Regions from separate parts of the Evansella sp. AB-rgal1 genome, predicted to be linked through region 4. Evidence: predicted binding sites of a transcription regulator. Region 4 holds the regulator's gene; each other region holds the start of a gene.
The links. The regulator Rex, encoded in region 4, represses fermentation and respiration genes when NADH is low (regulators of the CRP and FNR family bind a similar motif). The targets are predictions, from matches to a motif close to TTGTGAAATATTTCACAA.
Positions count from the first base shown of each region.

Region 1: ACERII_RS04945 (DUF438 domain-containing protein) is a predicted target of Rex. The motif match lies at 4,303-4,320, and genes of this name have one in related genera.
Region 2: lpdD (prenylated flavin chaperone LpdD) is a predicted target of Rex. The motif match lies at 3,008-3,025, and genes of this name have one in related genera.
Region 3: ACERII_RS00820 (YwiC-like family protein) is a predicted target of Rex. The motif match lies at 3,500-3,517, and genes of this name have one in related genera.

Region 1 covers NZ_JBGUAU010000004.1:194,849-200,632, forward strand. The annotation lists gene ACERII_RS04925 (b(o/a)3-type cytochrome-c oxidase subunit 1) at 396-2,096, opposite strand; gene ACERII_RS04930 (cytochrome c oxidase subunit II) at 2,093-2,566, opposite strand; gene ACERII_RS04935 (cytochrome c oxidase subunit 2A) at 2,585-2,740, opposite strand; gene ACERII_RS04940 (ABC transporter ATP-binding protein) at 3,178-4,236, shown strand; gene ACERII_RS04945 (DUF438 domain-containing protein) at 4,471-5,706, shown strand.
Region 2 covers NZ_JBGUAU010000001.1:161,721-167,504, forward strand. The annotation lists gene fdhF (formate dehydrogenase subunit alpha) at 1-556, opposite strand, end outside; gene ACERII_RS00870 (MFS transporter) at 557-1,699, opposite strand; gene ACERII_RS00875 (HesB/YadR/YfhF family protein) at 2,058-2,354, opposite strand; gene lpdD (prenylated flavin chaperone LpdD) at 2,591-2,944, opposite strand; gene ACERII_RS00885 (DUF2249 domain-containing protein) at 3,134-3,367, shown strand; gene ACERII_RS00890 (hypothetical protein) at 3,777-4,178, shown strand; gene ACERII_RS00895 (DUF2249 domain-containing protein) at 4,846-5,400, shown strand; gene ACERII_RS00900 (hypothetical protein) at 5,413-5,784, shown strand, end outside.
Region 3 covers NZ_JBGUAU010000001.1:151,808-157,591, reverse strand. The annotation lists gene ACERII_RS00845 (MFS transporter) at 1-293, shown strand, start outside; gene ACERII_RS00840 (Crp/Fnr family transcriptional regulator) at 559-1,269, shown strand; gene ACERII_RS00835 (hypothetical protein) at 1,428-1,811, shown strand; gene ACERII_RS00830 (nuclease-related domain-containing protein) at 1,830-2,681, opposite strand; gene ACERII_RS00825 (hypothetical protein) at 2,916-3,455, opposite strand; gene ACERII_RS00820 (YwiC-like family protein) at 3,609-4,334, shown strand; gene ACERII_RS00815 (alpha/beta fold hydrolase) at 4,548-5,291, shown strand; gene ACERII_RS00810 (hypothetical protein) at 5,388-5,549, shown strand; gene ACERII_RS00805 (BMP family ABC transporter substrate-binding protein) at 5,597-5,784, shown strand, end outside.
Region 4 covers NZ_JBGUAU010000015.1:127,946-133,729, forward strand. The annotation lists gene ACERII_RS14385 (MDR family MFS transporter) at 1-191, opposite strand, end outside; gene ACERII_RS14390 (redox-sensing transcriptional repressor Rex) at 676-1,311, opposite strand; gene moaC (cyclic pyranopterin monophosphate synthase MoaC) at 1,396-1,881, opposite strand; gene ACERII_RS14400 (ABC-F family ATP-binding cassette domain-containing protein) at 2,026-3,963, shown strand; gene ACERII_RS14405 (ABC transporter permease) at 4,005-5,784, opposite strand, start outside.

The DNA.
Region 1 (5,784 bases), on a different contig from region 4:
CGGGGTCTCGCCTCTACTCTACTTCCCACTGGAGTTCGTGGACTTCCGCTCATTGCATATAAGGTTTGTAGTACTAAAAGTACTCACAGCGTATTTTCATCCCCCATGGTGCGAATTATTTATTGGCTTGATTGTCTATCCTGAAAATACGTGTATCAGACTATCTAGTGATACTAACTTTGTTTGATGATATACCATTCGCTCCAGCCTGCTCGCTTTCCTGTGGGAGTTGCCGAGCTTCTCTTACAAAAGAAGTGTTATCCGTGTCAATAGCTTGGGTGTTTTCTCTTTAACCTATTCAAATGTTTATTCCCCATTTATTGTTTTTAAAAACGCAAAAAAGAGGTGAGTAAAAAGGATATATCCTTCTCACCCAACCTCTTATTAGTATGTGGTTATTTTATTAAGTTATTAAAAGTTGGTGATCCTGGTGGTGCATCTACTATCATTTCGTATATTGGAATCGTGTAAGCAAAGATAATTAATACCACCGCAATTCCGATCCACAACTTCCAGTTTTCCAAAAACTTTGGTGATTGTTGTGTATCTATAGGATCTGGTGTCATTGGGAATTCTGTTTCTCCTTTTGGTGCTAAGAAAGCTAAATAGATATAGTTGTAGAACGCTAATACTCCGGCAGCAGTTAACATAACTGCCCCTACTCCAACGGTAATATGACTAGTGAAAATCCCTTCGAACCATTGTAAAGCTTGAGGGTGATCACTATACGTAGCATAAGCTGTTCTACGTGGAGCACCTAAAAGTCCAAGTAAGTGCATAGCACCTGACATAAAGAACATTCCAATCGCCCACAGCCACGTTTGAACAATTCCACATCTGTTGGCGTGCCTTGTAAAACGTCGTCCTGTTAAAACTGGAATTAACCAATAGGACATCCCTAAGAAAGTTAGTACTACGGTTGACCCAACAGTTAAGTGAAAGTGACCTACAACCCATAAAGTATTATGAATCACTGCGTTTAATTGAAAACTAGCATTAATTAATCCACCAGCTCCAGCTGGAATAAAGATGATCATACCCATGAAAGGAGCAAAGAATCTAGCATCTCCCCAAGGTAGCTTCTTAATCCAATTGAAAACCCCTTTTCCACCTTGAGCACGACCAGTTTGCTCAAACGTAGCAAAGATAGAAAATGCGGTTAATAATGATGGTACCACTACTACAAACGTTAAAATAGTTTGCATGTACTTCCAAAATTCACTTATACCAGATTCCATTAATTGATGGTGGAATCCAACAGGGATAGAAAATAATAAGAACAATACAAATGCTAATCTTGCAAGAGAACCGCTAAATAAACGACCTCCTATTATTTTAGGTATGATTAAATACCAAACCATATAGGCTGGCATAATCCAGAAATAAACCAACGGATGTCCAAAATACCAAAACAAGGTTCTACTCAATACAACATTAATTTCGTTCGTTAATCCCAATGCCCAAGGTAGCATTTGTACAAGTACCGTTACTGCTACACCGATGGAAGCTACAATCCAAAGTAAAATTGTTGCAGTGGTCATAAATCCAAATAATGGTGTAGGTTGACCAGGGTTTGCTTTTTTCCATTTGAAGAAATGAGCTAATAATACTGCCCCCTCAATCCAGGTGCCTACAACGAATAAAGCTAAACCGATATAGAAAATCCAATGTGCTTGAAGTGGCGCATAAAATGTATATAATACAGAAGCTTCGTTTGTTAGTATCATAGCTGCTGCAAGCAGGGTACCTAATGTTAAAACAGAAAAACCTACCCAGCCTAGTTTTCGAAGACCGTCAGAAAACGCTCCATGAGTTCTACTCATACCTGCAAATAGAAAACCAAAAATGATAAAAGTAGTAAATACGAGTGCTAATAAAACTCCGTGAAGAGTTAGAATTTGATAGTATGTTACCCAAGAAGGTAGTTGCATCATTCCACCACGAGCTAATCCTTGAATTAATCCACCAAACACTCCTAATATGAAAGCAACAAATGCAATGGAAACATGGATCATACTTAGAGGTTTAATTTTTGGATCGACTCCCATTTCGAATTCTTCCTGATAGTCTTTTAATGCTAAATTTGATTGTCTCATTTAGGAGTCACCTCAATTCTCATCTGCATCATGTGGTGCATTGTGCCGCAATATTCATTACATAAAACTAAATACTCACCAGGTTCATTGAATGTGTGAGTTGCCATGTTTACATGTCCTGGTGTAACCATGAAGTTTACATTTGTTTCTGGAATAGTAAAGCTGTGAACTACATCTTTACTAGTTACTTGAAAAATCACTGTTGATCCTTCTGGAACTTCTACAACAGAAGGTTCGTATCCAAAAGCTTGAGCAATAATTGTTGCTTGATATGTTGTTTCGTTTATTTGTGTAACACCAGGGTTTGAAAAAACCGGATCCTGTGCTAAGTTTTGTGAATCAACTTTTCCCATGTGACTTGGTGGCTGATGTCCGAAGGCGAACGCGGAAACACCAAGTACTAGTAAGAACAATACAAGTGAACCCACCCCGAAAATTAACCATATTTTTTCATACTTGTGTAAATGCATTGCTATTCCCCCTATGAATTAAATACGTCCAACAAATATAAAAAAGACAATAAACCATGTAATTAAAATAAAGGAACCTATAGACATTACGAAAATGAATGTCCCTTTTAACGAAGAATTCTCTTCTTGTGTAGACAGATTACTTTGTTTTTTGCTAAGAATACTTTTGCTCATATTGTGTTCCCCCCTCTGAACATTGTTCAATTAAATAAGAACCCCACGGAATAATCATAAGGGAAGTTTCCGGTGTGATGAGAGTCATTTTGTGAAGAATTCGTGAAAATTTGTAAAAAACTTACATTTACACTATGCCTGTGTTGTTAACAAAAATTGGTTTACCTATATAGATAAGAAAATACACTCCAAAGGGTAGTATTTTTGGGGTGGTAATGATATGGAGGAGATACTAGAAAAGGGATAACACTATATTTGAACAGAAAAGTATGAAAATTATGTTAACAAAAGGGAACATACATTGACGTAAAAAAATCAGATGTGTTATACTTTTTTAGTAATGAAAATCATTCTCAATTAATTTTAAATTATTATTAAATGATAAAGATTATAATTAATTATCGGACCACCAACCGACATCATTGGGAGGTAAAGTAATGAGTTTTATTGAATTGAACAATTTAACTAAATATTACAGTGGTACAACTGAACCCGCAGTTCGTACTATAAATCTCTCGATACATAAAGGGGAGATTATTAGTTTATTAGGACCAAGTGGTTGTGGGAAGACTACTACGCTAAGAATGATAGCAGGATTTGAGCATCCAAGCGAAGGTTCTATTGTAATTGATGGAAATCAAGTATTTAGTAGCAATAATTCTGTTCCTCCTGAAAAGAGAGGGATTGGAATGGTCTTTCAGGATTATGCGCTATTTCCACATATGACTATTGAAAAAAATGTAATGTTTGGACTTAATAAATGGAATGCGCGAGAAAAGAAAAAACGCGCAAAAGAAGTACTTGAATTAGTAGGGTTAGAAGACTATGGAAAACGTTATCCTACACAATTATCAGGAGGTCAACAACAACGAGTTGCTTTAGCTCGTGCGTTAGCGCCAAAACCAAATGTAGTTTTGATGGATGAACCATTCAGTAACCTAGATGCAGGCTTACGTGAAAAAATGCGTTATGATGTTACAAACATCTTAAGAAAAGCAGAAACTACTGCAATTATTGTTACACATGATCAAAAGGACGCATTTGCTGTATCGGATCGAGTTGTTGTAATGAAAAACGGAGTTATTCAACAAATTGCAGCTCCGAAAGAAATGTATCGTTGCCCTAAAAACTGTTTCGTAGCACAGTTCGTTGGTAAAACAAATTTACTTACTGGTGTTATGGATGATGACTTACGACATATTCATACACATATTGGAAAAGTGTCTTTACCTGAACAGTGGAAAGAGCAGTTAGAAAATGTGAAGCTATCCATTCGTCCAGAAGGGTGTCAACTGGCTGAAGAAGGTGCTTACTGTGGTGAAGTGGAGCGAGTAACGTATGGTGGAGAATATCAAGAGTTATACGTGCGTCTTCACAATGAGCCAACCCTATCAAAAGAACCAATGCTAATTTATGCTCCAAATGAGCAAGATGTAGAAGTTGGTACAATTGTATCCTTTGATATTAAGCCGGAGCTAATAGCTCTTGTTGAATAGAAAAATAATAAAGAAATGTTAGCGACTAGTTCTTAAACTAGTCGCTTTTTTGATGCTCTTTTTTACTAGTGATTTGTATCACAACGATTGAGAAACAAGTGTGATAACATTTAATTGAAAGTAATTATCAATTAGTGTTAATGACGATAGAAGGTAGTAGTATACTGTTTTAAATTATGTATCAAATATACAAAAAATGGTATTGGTCAAAATGCTAGAAAAGGAGAATGGATCATGAGTGAAATTATTAATAACCGGGAACAAGGTAATGAACTGGATAACAATGCCCGAAAAGAGATGTTAAAGGAGATTATTAAAGATTTACACAACGGTAAGTCCGTTGAAGATGTGAAAGCAAGGTTTAACGAGGCTGTAGGGTCTGTATCGGTTAAGGAAATATCAGATATGGAACATTCACTAATGGAAGAAGAGGGTATATCAGTAGAAGAAGTTCAACGTCTTTGTTCGGTGCATGCGGATGTTTTTAAAGGATCTATTGAAGAAATCCATAATCAGGGAGAACCTGAACAGCAACTGGGCCATCCTGTTCACACATTTAAATTAGAAAACAAAGCAATTAACCAACATGTTAATTTCAAGTTGGAACTTCATACTGATCGTTTTGAAAAAGAAGTAAACGAAGAAAATAAGAGAAAGCTAATTGAAGATTTATCAGAACTGTTGGACATTGACAAACATTATAGCCGAAAGGAAAATTTGCTATTTCCATTTTTAGAAAAATACGGTATCTTTGGACCTACAAAAGTGATGTGGGGAGTAGATGATCGAATTAGAGCAGCTATCAAAAAAACAAGGATGGATTTAGTTCACGGGGAATTTCAACAAGAAGAAGTTGTGGATTCATTACGCTATATCATTCATGAAGTAAGTGAAATGATATATAAAGAAGAAAACATTCTTTTCCCAATGGCTTTGCAAACACTAACGGAAGACGAATGGATAAAAATTGCTCACGAAAGTGATGTGATTGGGTATTGTTTTGCAGAACCAGCAGGAAATTGGATGCCAGAACGTGCGGAATTAGAAAATGGGCAAACATTAACTGGTGGGTATATTAAACTAGAAACTGGTGTTCTAACTGTCGATCAATTGGAAAATATGATGAATCATCTACCAGTAGATATTACGTATATAGATAAAGACGACTTTGTTCGATATTTCTCTCATGGAAAAGAACGGATTTTTCATCGAACAAAATCAGTGATTGGACGAACGGTACAAAACTGCCACCCACCACAAAGCTCCCATATTGTTAATCAATTGTTAGATGATTTTAAATCAGGAAAGAAAGATACAGAAGACTTCTGGATAAAATTTAAAGATAAGTATGTTCTTATTCGTTACTTTGCAGTGAAGGATGCAGAAGGAAACTATGCTGGAACCTTGGAGTTTACACAAAATATTGGCCCAATTCAAGAAATTACAGGGGAAAAAAGGTTGATGTCTTAAAAAGTAGACGTGTCACACAAAGATGGTGTACCAAGAGTCGTTGCTTTTGGTAGCACCATTTTCTTTTGGAAGATAAGA
Region 2 (5,784 bases), on a different contig from region 4:
TAAAGAAGCAATCTGTATGTTCTAATTCTGGCCATGGTAGTGTGGAGCCTCGGTCAACTCCTAGCGTTTTCATAAATCCACCTGCTGCAGAGGACATACAAAACCTTCCATTATAATCTACATATCTAGTTCCTAATCCTACTCGTGCATATTTACCAACTAAGTAACACTTTTCGTTTGTCATGGAAACTCCACCAAAAACAGAGAGAGCATCCTTACCATATTTCTCTTGTAAACCTTTGAAGTTCTTCTCAATTAGATCGAGTGCCTCCGTCCAACTGCTCTCCACAAATTCACCGTTCTTTTTTATTAATGGTTTCGTAATTCTTTCAGGATGATCAACAGTCTGATAGGCTGTCACTCCTTTAGGACACATTTTACCCATCGTTACTGGCCAATCGTATCTTGGCTCAACTCCTACGACTTTCCCTGTTTTTTCATTTACTCGAATGTGCATACCGCATTGCATTCCACAATAACAGCAATGTGTTGTGATCAATTTTTCCCCTTCATGATGAAGGTTTTTTACTCCTGGTTTTACAACAAACTGTGTCATTTACTTATCCTCCTTAGCGAATTCTTCATAGTACTCTTCCGATCGTTTTCGCCCAAAACCTGGGATGTGTATTCCGTTGTTCGTTTGTACTGGTCCTTTTATCTCACCAAACGGGGATTTCATATTTAAATGATTCATCACTCTGATTTTTCTACGACAAGCTGTACAGTAATCTGAAGAATGGTGTCCATCACTTGTTTGTAAATCGTACGCTTGAACTCCTAAGATTGCCTGAACATCTGCAATTTGATCATCGTTTGAGTAAAGCTCTCCACAACCTAAGCAATTTCTCGTATCAACACCTGGTTCTTCTTGATAATTCATTGGTACCCCTATTGCCATCGGGCGAATTGGTAAGTGGAAAAGCTTACCAAATGGGAAGTAAACTAAAAATAATACCGTAGTGACTTGGTGAAGAATTTGAAATTGTGGGTGCATCCACCCACCTAAAAGCTTGTATGAAACAGTTAATAATAACCCTGTTCCCGTCATTGCTAATAAAATATAAAGTGGTACTAAATCAAATTCAGGTCGCTGTGTTACTTGTACGTCATGATTCGTTATGCGGCGAACTATCGCCATAATTACCCCGATAAGAAGCATCGTTGCTGTGATGTTTAATCCTTCAAAGAATAACGAAGCAAGTAAACCATCAGGATGCATCGTTATTGCTGGTACTCCCATTACAACCATCTGATACGTTGTTGCATCAATAAGTCTGAAGTGCAACCATCCGAACGTTAAGCTAAATGTAATTGCTAATGACCCGATACAGCCCCATGCAATAAGCCAGTGTTGGATGCCTCGGTAAATTCCTCGTTTGAAAATATACTTTTGTAGAATGATATTATCGATTAATGTCTTAATAATTGCCTTTACGTTTCTTCCTTGCCTGTTCTTACTTTTCATATTTTGAATTGATCTTTTCATAAATTCATGTGTCGCAGGGCGAAGTACCCAAGCTGTAATCCGAACGGTCATTCCAATGAAGAAAATAAATGAACCAACCATATATCCAAATAACATTAAGTCTACTTTTGTGAACTGTCTTGTACCGATATACATCGAAATAAATAAAATTACTACTACAAAAAAGGAATACATACTTGCTTTTGAATAAAAGCGTTTTTCAAGCTCCTTCATGTTTCTTCCCCCTAAAAACCTGTTTATTATTAATGAGTGGTAGTTGTTGTCTCTATTGTAGAAATCCACAAGAAGATACACTGTGCAAAAAATCACAGTAAAACTGTGATTTTCGTCACACGACGTTACTATTTCGTGTCACATTAATGTGATGTAGTGTTCAAAAACGTTGATACAAAAGGATATCAACATAATAATAGTGGTTAAATCCAGTTCACAAAACTGTCATACAAACACAAAATCGTACGGTCCCTGGTCCCGTACGATTTTGTGAACATTATAAATCAACATAAAAAAAGAGTGTAAAAGGTCGTTTTGACATTTTACACTCTTTTATTTTTAAAAATATTTCTATCAGTCATGTTTCCTTATTATGCAAATATTGGATTTCTTTTTTCTGTTGATCGTAGTCAACTAGTAGATCGCTGTTATCGAAATACCATTCGTCTTTATTTTCAATGTAAAACACAAATCCCTCTTTTTCTACTGTTGTTGCTGGATCCTCAGGAGCCTTCACAGTTACACCTAAAGAGAATCCCGTTTGGAAATCGCCACAACCACCGTATCTAACAAAGAATTGAACACTATCTCCATCGTTTAATGCAAGTTCGTCTCTAAACCAAGCAAAAGCAGCATCCGTTATCTCTATATTCATAAAATCCTCCAACTGTAAGTTACTTTTTCCCTTCTTATTGTATCAAACAATGTGATCAAATATAAACAATAGTGATTTAATTTATGGACATGGTTTGTAATACACTTTATTTTCAACTATCCACTACTCTTTAAAACAAACTAAAATAAGAAACCTTTTCATACGAAGAAAAAAGGCTGTTAAGTTTTACAACCTTTTTGAAAATAGTAATATGTTATAGACCGACAAGGCTGTTATTAGTTTATAGCTGAATTAGTGAGTGACTGACTTCCTTTCGTTTTACTATCCGCCATTAGTATAAAGAATTTCTCCCATGTTTTATCTACTAAATTCTCAATATCATTTTTTGTTGCATTATCTATATGAATGCCACCTGTAATAACAACTGTCTTTTCAAACGTACTACACCAAACTTTTGCCAACTCAAGAAATAATTCTTCCTCTTTATGATGAGGTAGCCCGTGACTTACTACATTTGCGTAATTTCCTTCCCACGTTCCAATTACTACTGCACCTAGATGTGGTTTTGATCCTCCGGTTACCAGTATGAAATCATCACTTCCTACATGTGTAATTTCGCATTGAACCATTGTAGTTCCTCCTAATTAACTCATTTATAACATGTGTATTGTATCAAAAACGGACAGTAATTTATGTGAAATATATCACATTGGTTTTTTCACGATTTAAAAGTAGGGTGATACACATCACAGCAATATTTCACTCCTGGTCGTACTATAAGATTATAAGTTGTCATTAATATTAATGGAGGAAATTAAATGGATAATATAATAGAACTGGATGTTAGAGAAGATATTGCGACAGGAAATGATCCATTTCAAAAAATAATGTCTCATGTAGAAGAATTGGATAATCATAAACAGCTATTGCTTCATACTCCTTTTGTACCAAGACCTTTATTTCAGGTTATGAGTGCAAAAGGATTTTCTTACGATACAGTGAAAATGAGTGAAGAACATTTTGTTACTACGTTTACGAAGATAGTACAATAAAAGTAGTTTGTTGCTACGAAAATTTTTATAGTGTCTAGTAAAAATACGCCTATCAAGCGGACTTAAATTATCAAGTATTAACAACTTTGTTGAATTGTATTCCATTCGCTCCAGTCCACTCCTTTCCTGTGGGGAGTTGCCGAGCCCCCTCCACGACTATGTCGTTTCGTGGTCTCGCCTCTACTCTACTTCCCACTGGAGTTCGTAGACTTACGCTCATTGCATATAAGGTGAATAGTTCTTAAACTATTGCACAACGTTTTTCATCCGCCATGGTGCAAATTTTCACTTGCATGGGTATATATTGAAAATAAACATTAACATCTTAATCTAAGTTAACTAGTATCTCTATTTATGTTTTCATTCTATTTCTTTCTTGTAAAAATACACTTCTATAGAGGTGAGTCATTTGGCATCCTTATCGTTAAGTGCATTCACGGGTTATATAGCTTTATTGATTGCACTTTGCAATGGTTTCATATATTTTCTTTTTCTTTTTATTCGAAAGTCGAAATATCGTAAACAGAAACTCTCGGTTGCAAAGTTAGCTCGATCCTGGATGAAAACACATAGACCTCTCGGGTTTATTTGTGCTATTTTTGTAATTTTACACATAACATTCGTGTTATTATCGGGTACTTTCGCATTGTCTCCAAAGGAAGTCTCTGGTATTTTAGCTGCTACTTTATTTGTTTTGTTAATACTTTCCGGGTGGTTACGACATCGAAAAGCAACTGGTAGAAGAAAAAGAAATCACCGGAGTATCGCTTTCTTATTCCTATTCTTCGTTTTACTTCACATTATTGTATAAAAAAACTACGAAAGATTAACATCTCTCGTAGCTTTTTTTGTTTATATGATTGGGGGTCATATAAACGATTATTGGGTTTGTTACGCTATGATTTGGCAACATTGCTGGTTTTGGGGGAACCAGCTACATTCACAAATACGTTGGGTTCTTATTAAAAGGAAGCAAAACTATGAATCGCTTTTTAACGATCATGTTTACATTCTTATTTTACGATGAAATTTGTCGTAAAATCTGTGACATCAATCACATAAACACAAGAAAAACTCGTTATTGTATGAACATTGTATGGATAACGATAATTTTTGTTAATTTACACTAATTTTAACTAAGGGCCTCCGGATATTTTCCATTTAGTAGTAGTCAAAACATATCTAGTAACATTAACTTTGATATTCTGTATTCCATTCATTTCATCCCATTCACGTTCCTTTGGGAGCTGCAGAGCCTCTATACCCTTCGACGCTCCGAATTCTCGCCTATGCTCTAAATCCCATAGGAATCTCGTGGACTTCCACGCATTCATAAAAATTCGTCTCACTATCTCATCACCTTTTAAATAAATAGTTTGAAATTTTCAACCAAAATACATGATTTCGGTGATATTCATCACCTCCTATTCCCACAGATATCACTACACTTATATTAGAAACATAAAGGAGGTTATTAAATGAGTAACGAGATCATCTTGGATGTTCGGAACGATTTGAGAGAGAAAAAGGATCCGTTTAAAAAGATTATCCAAACAGTTAAATCACTAAAAAAAGATGAGGTATTTATCCTTCATTCTACAATAAAACCAACACCGCTATTCACCATCATGAAAGCAAGGGGATACAAACATCATGTAGAAAAAATTGGCCATGAGCACTATGTCACAAGATTTACAAAAACATCGTCTGGGTTCTTTGGCTTATTTAGTAAGAAGGAAAAAGAAAACAAGTTACCCGCTACAGAAGAAGAACCGTTATTAAATGAAGAAGAACCGTTATTAAATGAAGAAGAACAGGTTGCTTTTTTCCTCGATAACCGAGGCTTACAACCACCACAACCGATGGTGCGAACAATGAAACGTCTGGAGTTATTAAAGCAAAACGAAATTCTCACCATTCATAATGATCGTGTTCCTGTTTTTCTATTAGAAGAACTAAAAGAACAAGGAATCGACTATACAGTAGACAACTTGGAAGATGGATCTGCAAAAGTACATTTAAAAAAACTGTAAGGGGATAAGCATATGCAAAACAACATACAGCAATCGTTAGCACCCAAAAGCTCTGACCAATTTATACTGCCTTTCTCCTTTATCATAACAAGTTTTTTTGCCCTAGTTATCTTTTCTGTATCTTTAGTGATTTCTCCTGATGCTTTTTTACCTGCAAAAGTAAGACAAGGGCCAGGGCTATCTCTCGCACATCTTTTCATTTTGGGCTGGGCATCCATGTTAGCAATGGGTGCAATCTACCAATTAATTGCAGTTGTAACTCAACAAGCAATATATAGTCAAAAATTAGGATTCTTGCACTTTGGATTTTATAGTATTGGAGTTATTGGCTTATATATTTCGTTAGGCAACTTTTATTTACCAGGGATGATTACATTTGGATTA
Region 3 (5,784 bases), on a different contig from region 4:
TCGGGTTCTTGGCTTCCTTCTTAGTGTTATTCGGATGTGCAGGTATCGCGAATGGTTCTACATTTAGAATGGTTCCATTTATTTTTGAAGAAAAACATGCTGTTCCAGTTTTAGGCTTAATCGCTGCTATTGCAGCATACGGTGCTTTCTTCATTCCGAAATTGTTTGGTTGGTCACTAGACACAACTGGGGATGCAGACTTAGCTCTATATTTATTCATTGGTTTTTATGTGATTAGTTTAGTAATATGTTGGTTCTTCTACACAAGAAAAAATGCAAATATAACTTGTTAAAAACATAGACAGAGACCTTAAACTAATAAGGTTTCTGTTATTTTATTTTATGACTTGGGAAAATGTTTATCCAAAAAAAGGTAACATTCAAGTGTTTTACATAATTTTAAGTAGCGTATTTACAAATTTTTGGTTTTTATCCAATGTTCTTTATGGTAAACGTCATGAAATAGTCAAATATTATCAGCTTATTACTATACGAATGGTGTTAATATGATACTAGAAGATAAACTTATGCAATGATAAGAGAAAGTAGGGTTTTCTTATGGAAAAAAAGCAACTAAAAATGAAAAGATTCTTTAATGAATTATCTGAAGAAAACCAAAGTTTATTACTTACGTATGGATTAGAAATTAAAGTGAAAAGCGGTACATTTCTTTTTTATGAAGGAGATTATCCAGAGCATGTTTACCTCGTTCGTTCTGGAAAAGTCCGTTTAAGCAAAATGACTGCAGATGGAAAAGAGTTTTCCGTACATTTAAAACAAAAAGACGAGCTAGTGGGAGAAGTTGGGCTCTTCAATGAAATGTCTATCAGTGTTACGGCAGAAGTAATTGATGACGCAACATTGGTTCGTTTTGATCGTCATACATTAGAATCTTTATTTCGTGAAAATGGTGAAATTGCAGTAGCTTTTATGAAATGGTTTGCTCGCCACACACAATCCACACAAGCAAAATTTCGTGATTTAATTTTATGTGGAAAAACAGGTGCTTTTTATTCGACACTCATTCGATTTAGTAACTCTTATGGTGAAACACAAGGAGACTCTATTTTAATTAATGTTCAACTAACAAACCAGGACATTGCTAACTATATTGGCACAACTCGTGAAAGTGTAAATAGGATGTTGAATGACCTCAAAAAAACCAATGTGCTAACAATGGAAGACGGTTACATTCTTATCCATAATATAAAGTTCTTGAAAGATTATTTGCACTGCGGAGAATGCCCAGTGGAGATATGTACGATTTGAAATGATAATGTTATATACTCTAGAGCCTAGGTCTCTGGAGTATTTTTTTTGTGAGGATATGTGGTCTATAAATTAGTAATGAGAATTGATGCTTTTTATACTAAATTAAGAGAGAATGTTTATTCTATGTAATGTTGAATTCCCGGAAGAGAGTTTGGATGCGCCGAACGGGAATCGAAAGAGAAGTTCAATTCCCGAAGGAGCGAGTGGATGCGCCGAACGGGAATCGAAAGAGAAGTTCAATTCCCGAAGGAGCGAGTGGATGCGCCGAACGGGAATCGAAAGAGAAGTTCAATTCCCGAAGGAGCAAGTGGATGCGCCGAACGGGAATCGAAAGAGAAGTTCAATTCCCGAAGGAGCGAGTGGAAGAGCCGAACGGGAATCGAAAGAGAAGTTCAATTCCCGAAGGAGCGAGTGGAAGAGCCGAACGGGAATCGAAAGAGAAGTTCAATTCCCGAAGGAGCGAGTGGATGCGCCGAACAGGAATCGAAAGAGAAGTTCAATTCCGTAATTACCAATTACGTGTCATTAGACAAATATAATGTTTAAAATCAAATAACCTACAAATTTATTAAACTTATTTCAGACTTTTCTATATAGTGAGACTTATTCCCTTTCCTAATCTGAATGTAATTAGTGTTTAATACTCTCCATATAGTTTTCATTGAAATAACTCTACCACACCAGTCAAAAATTACTGGGGTTTCAACTCTTCTCTCTGGGAACAACAGCCTAAATTCCTTAACCATTCTAATTATCCCTTCATCAACAGACTCTTTATGTTTGCATGCGGAACAATAAAAAGTTCTCCCTCTAACTGTTTCAATGAGTAATAACCTGCAACACTTACATACCACCCCTTTCTTTAATAGTTCAAACTGATACGGTGTCGAAATATACTGATAAGGAGCCTCCTCTTTATGTAGAGCAATCATTTTATCTGCAAGCCAGCGGTGCTGTTGATTTAAAGTGGAAGGTACAGTGTTTAGTTTATCAATAAATTTATTTAACTGAGTGGGTAATATGATAGGTAAATCTTTGGAAGCTTGGAATAGGGTAAACTGAGGGTTTGGGAACAAGAGTAAAGATTTAACTTGGAGATTTAATTGGTAGTAATTGACCATTTGTCGTAATAAAGTATCGGCTCGATCAAGTTGATTTAAATGATTTGTCCGTGATTTTCCTGAGTCTAAGGAATACCATTTATCATCTTCAATATAATAGTCGCCTTCTAAGTTTTTTACTTCCAAATTGTATAAAATTTGTTGAGAAATAATAGAGTTGTCTAATTGAAATTTAGAACCATTCCATGTGAGGGAGAGACCTTTCAATGAGTAGTGATCGAAACTTAATTTTTCAAGGAGAGTATCAACGTATTGCTCGCCGGCAAGACCTTTCTTATCGTTCGCCAAAGTGTACTTGTCCTTTTGCGATAGTTCCATCCTAGCATCAAGATATTGGAGAAGAAGGAGTTTCTTTGGGATTTCACGGGGTTTGAGTATCATATTTGGTTTTTCCTTTCATCGGGGGATTTTTGGAGAGTATTGAATTAAACATAAAAGCATTTCTATGAATTGTCAAGAAAAATCGAATGTCCTAAGAAACGCCTAAAATTGATCTCAACACTCTCTCCCTAAAACCAAGCCTTAAATTACCCCAACTATCCTCAAGTTTTCACCCATAAAATATTGTTCACCAGTTGTTGAAATTACAGTACAAGTGATATAGGTATTTTCTTCGTCCACTCTTTCTTTTTTATAAGATAACAGTAAACCTCGACCTAGAAGTTCATCTCCATGATAGACTTCGACGTTCTGCCCTTCAAGGGAATGAAATTTCGCTTCTTCAATATATTCTTTCCATTGCTTAAAGCCATGATAGATATATACTTTTTGTCCGTATTCGTCATAGCCTAATAAAGCAGCTGTGTCGTCTACTTTCCCATTTACGTGAACCACAATTTCATGAATTAGGTTATGAATTTGAGAACACTCCTCCATAGACACATAATTTGGAAACGAAAGAACAACTTCGTTTAATGATTGATTTTCTTGTAAAACTAAAGAGTGACCTTGGCGAATGGATAATGGGAATTTATACTCTGAATTCAACGTAGAAAACCCCAGTTTTTTCAAAAACTCAGGTATTAATCTATTTTCATGATAAGTAATTTTCGTTTTTAACATATAAATCACCTCAACATTACTGTACCAAATATTCTACGGCTACGCTGTGTAAAAGTTCACACAAGTAAATAAAGCATGTGATTCCAATCACATACTTTTTATAGAGAAGAGTGTAAAATAAAGATATCATGCTAACTGAAAGTAGGAGATATCATGAAATGGTATATACCTAAGGAACATGGCGCATGGGCTATGCTAATCGTTCCTTATTGGATTGGCGCAACGATTAGCGGAGTTCAATGGATCCATGTAATCTTCTTTCTTGGGATATTTTCAATATATTTTGCACAAGCACCATTATTAACCTATATACGTAACCCAAAACATAAAGATGTTTGGGCTTCGTTCGCTATATACGCAGTTATTGGGCTTAGTATTATGCTCCCAATAATGATAATGGAGCCTGCACTATTAGTCATTGGTATTTGTATTCTGCCACTGTTTTGTATTAATTTACTTTTTGCAAAGTTAAAAAAAGAAAGGTTGTTTATAAACGACCTTGTAGCAATTATTGCCTTATCTAGTTTGCTGTTGTTAGCTTACCGCTTAACAGAACCGTCCTTATCCTTAGAATCATTTACGTACGTCCTTATAACTATTTTATTTTATACAGGTAGCGTTTTTCATGTAAAGTCACTAATTCGTGAAAAAAATAATTCCTTATTTCAACGATGGTCCATTGTGTATCATATTGCAATTATTCCGTTATCCTTCGCTCTACAGTGGTATGGTGCAGCAATTACTTTTTCAATTAGCTTAGGAAAAACAATATTTGTTCCTACAAAATGTCTGCAACGGCCAATCCACATTGGAGTTGTTGAGGTCATCAATAGTGTTGTGTTTTTTATTATCATCGTTTCCGTGTATTTTACATGGTGATTTTTTCTTGATGAGCGATATTCTTAATTTAAACGTCGTAACAATAAGAGCAGTGTAAAGTGAGAAGGATATAAAATGTCTATATGTTATCTTTTCTTGAGAGGAAAAAAACGGAGTTGTTAAAGATATATTCGATTTTCGATGAACAGCTTACCCTTTTATTGAATATCATACGTTGAAGAAAGATTTCAATATTACTGGAGAGAGATGATCATGTCAATAAAAAAACGTTACATTATAATTGAAGAGAAAGAGTGCCACATCCACCTTCCAGTAAAACCAAATGGTTATGCAATTTTAATTTTAGGGGATCGAAATCACTTCGTAAATAAAGAAGAAAGTCTTTGGACACAACACCCTGCTAGGAAAATGTTAATGACATTTTTTTTAGAAAAAGGATATACCATTTTTTATGCTGAACAAGATGGGGCACATTGGGGAAATGATCAATTATTTAGTGTGTTGGAACGATTAGTTCATCATGTTAGGAAAACGGAAATAATTAATGAACACATTCATATTTTTGCAGAGGGTATGGGAGCTTTATTAGCACTTCGGTTTTTAAAAAATGCACACATGAACATACGATCAGCTGTACTATTTAATCCTTGTTTATATTTATCTGAGCAATATGAGTTAGAAAAGAAAAATAAATTTTACTATAGAAAATTTATAAAAGAAATTCGAAATGCTTATGGGATTGCGGAAAAAGAAGTAGAATCACTTTGTAAGAATCAAACAAATAGTATACAGAATATGGTGATTAGAAATCCAGTGAAAGTATTTCAAGCAATATATCAGGCACCATATCCTTCAGTTAACCATATTCAACTCTTTTCAAAAAAGAAAGAAGAGATTGAAAAAGAAGTTCTCACTACTTTCTTTGTTCCAGGCAAAACAATAGATCAATTTAAAAAACCGATTTGTAAGTTTTATGGAAGTTACGAAGGGAATTAGGTTAAGATAATATTAAAAATTTGTTACAAAATACTCATTTTAATAAATTTAGTGATATTATTAATCTAGTAAAAAGAATGAAAGAGGTGACAATATGTGAAAGCAGTAATTGGTGTAATCCTATTTACAGTTGTCACCTTATTTTGTTATGTAATTTTACATAGTTTTACGAATATAAATAGTATCATAGCAGTGATACTAGCAATTATTGCAGGTGCTTTATCAGAGATTTTTTACTATAGTCGAAAGAAGCGGTAAAGTTATATTTTTTTGATTTATCAACTCAAGAGGAGAGTGTCTTCTGAATGAATTATTGCCTTAAAATAGGTCTCATTCTAATTCTTTTACTATCTGGCTGTGTACAAGCAGAAGGAGTGGAGAGTAAAAAAATAGGATTAATCCTATCATCTCATTTTGATGATCAAGGGTGGAATAGTAAAGCATATCAAGCATTACTTTCCATTCAATCTAACTTAGGAGTAGAGGTATATGT
Region 4 (5,784 bases):
GTCACAGGCATCGTAACACCCATCGTTACCATAAAGATGGTAATAACCCATCCTGTAGCAACAGCATCTGCCTGGAAAACGGACATTAAATGAGGAACAGCAGGATTTAACATACTATTATTTAAAATAACTGTAAACGTTCCGAGTAAAACTGTTATTACAACTAACCACTTTTGTGGTACTTTACTCAAATAAAACACCTACCTCACCAATCCATTGTTTCGATACACGAAACATACCCTTCTACTATACCATGATATCAGCCTACTGTGAACGTAGTCTAGTAACAAAGCATAGGAATTAATAACGGATCTCAAACTCTGGATGATGGATGATATGTCACAGCAGAAGGTAATATACTTAGTTAATCTTCATAAGGACAATTTTAGCTCATTTTAACCCGTTTTGTCCTTATGAGCTCTTCATAAGGATAATTCCAGATACTTCCAACTCGTTTTTGTCCTTATGAGCCCTTCATAAGGACAACTTCAGATACTTTCAACTCGATTTTGTCCTTATGAGCCCTTAAGTTGACTCTTTATATATAACAATTCGCCAGGTCCATGCACTAGCTTGTCTATTAAGCCTTTGTGTTGAAATCATCCAAAGCTATACACTAACCAACAAAAAGTGTCTCATTAGACTAATCAGCCTAATAAGACACTCTGAATATGATTACATTGGATAATGACGTAAGAAGTAAATAAGCGATTGTAATTCTACCGACAAATCAATATGATGAATTCGAACATGGTCCGGAACAGACAATCTTGCAGGTGTGAAATTCAAGATACCTTTAATCCCTGCCTCTACAAGCTGATCCGCAATAATCTGAGCAGCGTGTGCTGGGACGGTCAAGATTGCCACTTCCACATCGTTTGCTATTTTCTCTTTAATGTCGTCCAAATGATAAATGGGAACGCTTCCAATTTTTTGTCCTACTTTCGTTTCATCTACATCAAAGCCCATTTCGATTCTCGTGCTATTACTCTTTGTAAAATTGTAATTTAAGAAAGCAGTACCTAAATTACCTACCCCTACCAAAATTACCTTCGTAATTTCATCTTGGTCTAACGTTTTTCGGAAGAATGTTAGTAAATAATTTACATTATACCCGTACCCTTTTTTCCCCAATGCACCGAAGTAAGAAAAGTCTCTACGGATTGTAGCAGAATCTACTTTTACTGCATCACTAAGCTCCGAAGAAGAAACTCGATGTTTCCCTGATGCTTGTAAGCTTTCTAAAAAACGATAATATAATGGTAACCGTTTTGCTGTTGCTTGCGGTATCTTCGTTTGATCAACATCCATATATTTTCCTCCTACCCATATAATATTTTTATTTATAAAAGCAAGACTTTTCTTCAAGTAGATTTCCTTATGATGTAATAGCCTTTATTGCTCGCGCTTAAAATCCCCGTTTTTTCCACCAGTTTTTACTAATAAAAATGTCTTTCCAATAACCATGCCTTTGTCTACTGCTTTGCACATATCGTAAACAGTTAATGCAGTAGCAGAAGCTGCAGTTAATGCTTCCATTTCCACGCCAGTACTTCCTTTTGTCTTTACCTTAACAGTTATATGTAAAATGTGTATTTTCTCACTTATCTCCCAATCAAAAAGAATATCAACTCCTGAAAGGGCTAAAGGATGACACATTGGTATCCATTGAGATGTGTTCTTCGCAGCCATGATACCTGCAACCTGCGCAACAGCTAACACGTCCCCTTTTTTCATAGTCCCCCCTTTTATTCCTTCGTATATTTTCTTATTCACTTCTATACTACTTTTTGCAACTGCAGTTCGAACAGTTTCACCTTTATCGGAAATGTCCACCATTTTTGCTCTACCTTGCTCATTAAAGTGTGTAAATGAACCCATGGTGTACCTGCCCCCTTCACTTCTTCTATTGTACTATTAGTTCACAATCTGTACAAACTCTTTCTTTTAGGTTGCGACATATGTCTAGATTACTGTACACTTACTTTGTGAAATGTATGGATTATACAGTGAGGATGAACGTTCATGATTTTATTGCAATGTGTACAGTTGTCCAAATCGTTTGGAGCTGAAAAAATATTATCAAATGTAAAACTAGAAATTCAAACACGTGATCGAATAGCTTTAGTAGGTAGAAACGGCGCAGGTAAATCAACGTTACTAAAGATCATAGCTGGAGAGCTTTCTTACGATACGGGAGACTTAATTATTCCTAAAGATGTAACCGTCGGCTATTTAGCCCAAGATAGCGGTCTCACTTCTGAACGATCCATTTGGGATGAAATGCTAACCGTCTTTAGGCACCTAAAAAAAATGGAACAGGACTTGCGGAGATTAGAAGAAAAGATGAGTGATTCCCAAAGTCCTAGTTTTACTAAAGTTCTAGAAGAGTATGATCAACTTCAGATGGACTTTAAAGATAAAGGTGGCTACCAATATGAAGCAGATATTCGTGGAATTTTATCAGGATTGCATTTTTCTCAATTTGATTATAGTACAAAGGTCAGCTCGTTAAGCGGAGGGCAAAAAACAAGACTCGCTCTTGGGAAACTATTGCTGTCGAAGCCTGATTTACTTATCTTAGATGAGCCGACCAACCACTTAGATATCGATACGTTAACTTGGTTAGAAGGGTATTTATCTGGATATGACGGCTCCATTCTTGTTGTCTCCCATGATCGATATTTTTTAGATCGAATTGTTAATCAAGTGTATGAGCTTTCTTTCAATCAGACGAAAAAATTCACTGGTAATTACAGTAAGTATTTAGAAGAAAAAGCCAAACAGTTAGAAATAGAAATGAAAAAGTTTGAAAAGCAACAAGGTGAAATTAAAAAGTTAGAAGATTTCGTGCAAAGGAATATTGCTCGTGCTTCCACAACAAAACGAGCTCAAAGTAGACGGAAACAGTTGGAGAGAATGACCGTCATGAATCGGCCCATCGATGACGACAATTCTGCTAGTTTTCGTTTTGAAATTGAAAAACAAAGTGGAAATGATGTTCTTACCATTAATGACCTAAGCGTTGGTTATGATGACGAGACTTTGTTTAAAAATATATCACTAAGGCTAACACGCGGTGAAAGTGTTGCTTTAATAGGGCCGAATGGGATTGGGAAATCCACACTTATTAAGTCAATTTCTCAAAAGCTAAAACCAATTAGTGGCTCTATTCAATATGGAAGTAATGTATCTATAGGTTACTACGATCAGGAACAAGCGGAGCTTACCTCTAACAAAACAGTATTACAAGAGCTATGGGATGAGTATCCCCTTACACAGGAGAAAGATATTCGAACTGTGTTAGGAAACTTCCTTTTTAGCGGAGAAGATGTCTTAAAGATTGTTGCTGATCTTAGTGGTGGAGAGAAAGCTCGTCTTGCTTTAGCAAAGTTGATGATGCAAAAAGCTAACTTATTAATTTTGGACGAGCCTACAAACCATTTAGATATTGATAGTAAGGAAGTTTTAGAATCAGCATTAATCGAATACCCAGGTACGCTATTATTCGTATCTCATGACCGTTATTTTGTAAATCGAATAGCAACACGTGTCGTAGAATTATCTTCCACAGCAATGACTAACTATTTAGGTGATTATGACTATTATTTAGCCAAGAAACTTGAACAGAAAGAATGGGAAGAACTAGAACAAGCGAAGGCTGCTAATTCTGTCGCGAAGGATCAAAATGTTGGGGATAAACAAACAAAGAACGATTATGAGCGGGAAAAGGAATTAAAGAAAAAACAGCGACAAAGGCAAAGACAAATTGAAGATCTAGAGAAAAAAATAGAACAAGAGGAAGAAAAAATATCTGTTTGGGAAGATCAGCTATGTGACCCTGACATTTATCAAGATCATGAAAAATCGCTGGAAATTAACGAAGCATTAGAATCATCTAAGAAACATATTGAAACATGGTTAGAAGAATGGGAAGAACTTCAATTAGAAGAAGACGAATAATAGGCAATTCAGTCATTAAGGGCACTGAAAAAGTACGGCATTTACACTTTTTCAGCGCCCTCTTTATTAGCTCTTTTTTCTAATGACCACCCATAGCAAACACTTAGAGTTACAAACATCGACGTAGCCGCTGCAACAATTCCAGAATCATTTAAAACTAATAACGCTAAGGAACCTACAATACAACAATAGATAAGAAAACTTTGTGTATCGCTTAATTGGTCTTTTTTTCTATTCCATAACACAAGTCCAATAAAGAAATAACTCGTGATAAAAAGTTGTGTCCAATACGAGATCTTAAATATTTTCCAGTTCATTTGAACCTTTCGTTGAATGGTGTTCCAGATAGTTCCGAACTCTCCTGAAAGTAGTTGATCAAAGGCAACGTATATATGACTTGCCGGTTGTGCTCGTTGTAAAACATATAATCCAGCTAGTAAACTTATAAAAATCCCCCCCATGATTGCAACATTTATCATCCACTTTTTTTTCTTAAGAAACAGTTGATATGTTAAAAATACGAGAATAATCCCTGTAGATAAACTTGCACCTGCGTTTGCACCTAGTTTAGACGTTCCAAGTACAACGACTAATAATAGAAGGACAGGTGCTAGCTTATAAAAGAGTTCACTCTTTTTTTGAATGAATTCTAGCCTTATCCAAGGAGCCATCATAAGAATTCCACTCACAATAAAAACACCTGCATACTCGTTTCCAATTCCATAATATCTTGCACCAATCACTGGATCATAACTTAAAAAAGATCTCTCGATGAGGTACGAGTGTAATGCTACATCTAGGGTCAGTGTTACAAAAAATACGAAGCATGCAACACTAAAGGGATGTTTTGTAAATCTTCGCAGTAGTGCAGCTAATAGAAAACTACTTCCTAAGATAATTACAACGTAGGAAAATGCAGAAAAAAGCAGAACCCAAGGTGACGTTATTAGATATAACCACGGAGATAAAACCCCACTTAATAATAAAATTTCCGCAATTCTTCTCCATCGAACCTTCTCATCTAATAACCAAATCATAAGAGAAACAACAATTAACATCACTACTAATCCTGAAACATAACTAGATAAGACTGCCCCTCTTTTGGAATAAACATGGTTAATTTCTTCTAATCTTCTTTGAAAAGAAGACACAGACCAATCATCTTGGTTATCGACAAATTGAAGTGGTCGTCCTAAACTATCTGCAATAATCGGTTCACTGTTTTTAAAGGAATCAGCAAGGGTTATGGCAATGTCTGTATTGCTTACAAGGGATAATCGTCTTGTTGTATCAGAATAAAGGAGCTCTTTCTGTGTACGATCCTCTTTCCAGATCCAAAGAGGCCCTAACTGATTCCTCCGCTTATATGCATTGCTATTCACATAAGGAGATAATAGCCATAATTCGGCACCCGTTAATTGAAAAGCCTCTTGGATCGTATCGTCGAGACGTTTTAACGTCTTCTCGTATTGATAAAGTTGATGAGTTGTATCCATTTTTGGTTGTTCTTCAAAAAATCTGTATAGATCTCCCCATTCTATTACTGTTAGTGTTTTCTCTTGTTCAAGTTGAATTCCTAAAATCTTATCCAGTATTTTTCTGTGATCCGTTTTTTTCCCCACTGGTTCCGAAACGTTATCCACAAGAATACTAGAGATTTCCCCATTTGCTTCCCCAAGTTCGTTCATCACAAATAAGGAAGCAAATCTTGTCTTCTCCTCTCTAGAATCAGAATTTCCTAGAACATACGTAAATACTCCTTCATCCTCTAGTAGTCGACCCAGCCAACCTACATTTGCTGAAAAACTTGTCTCATCGTTT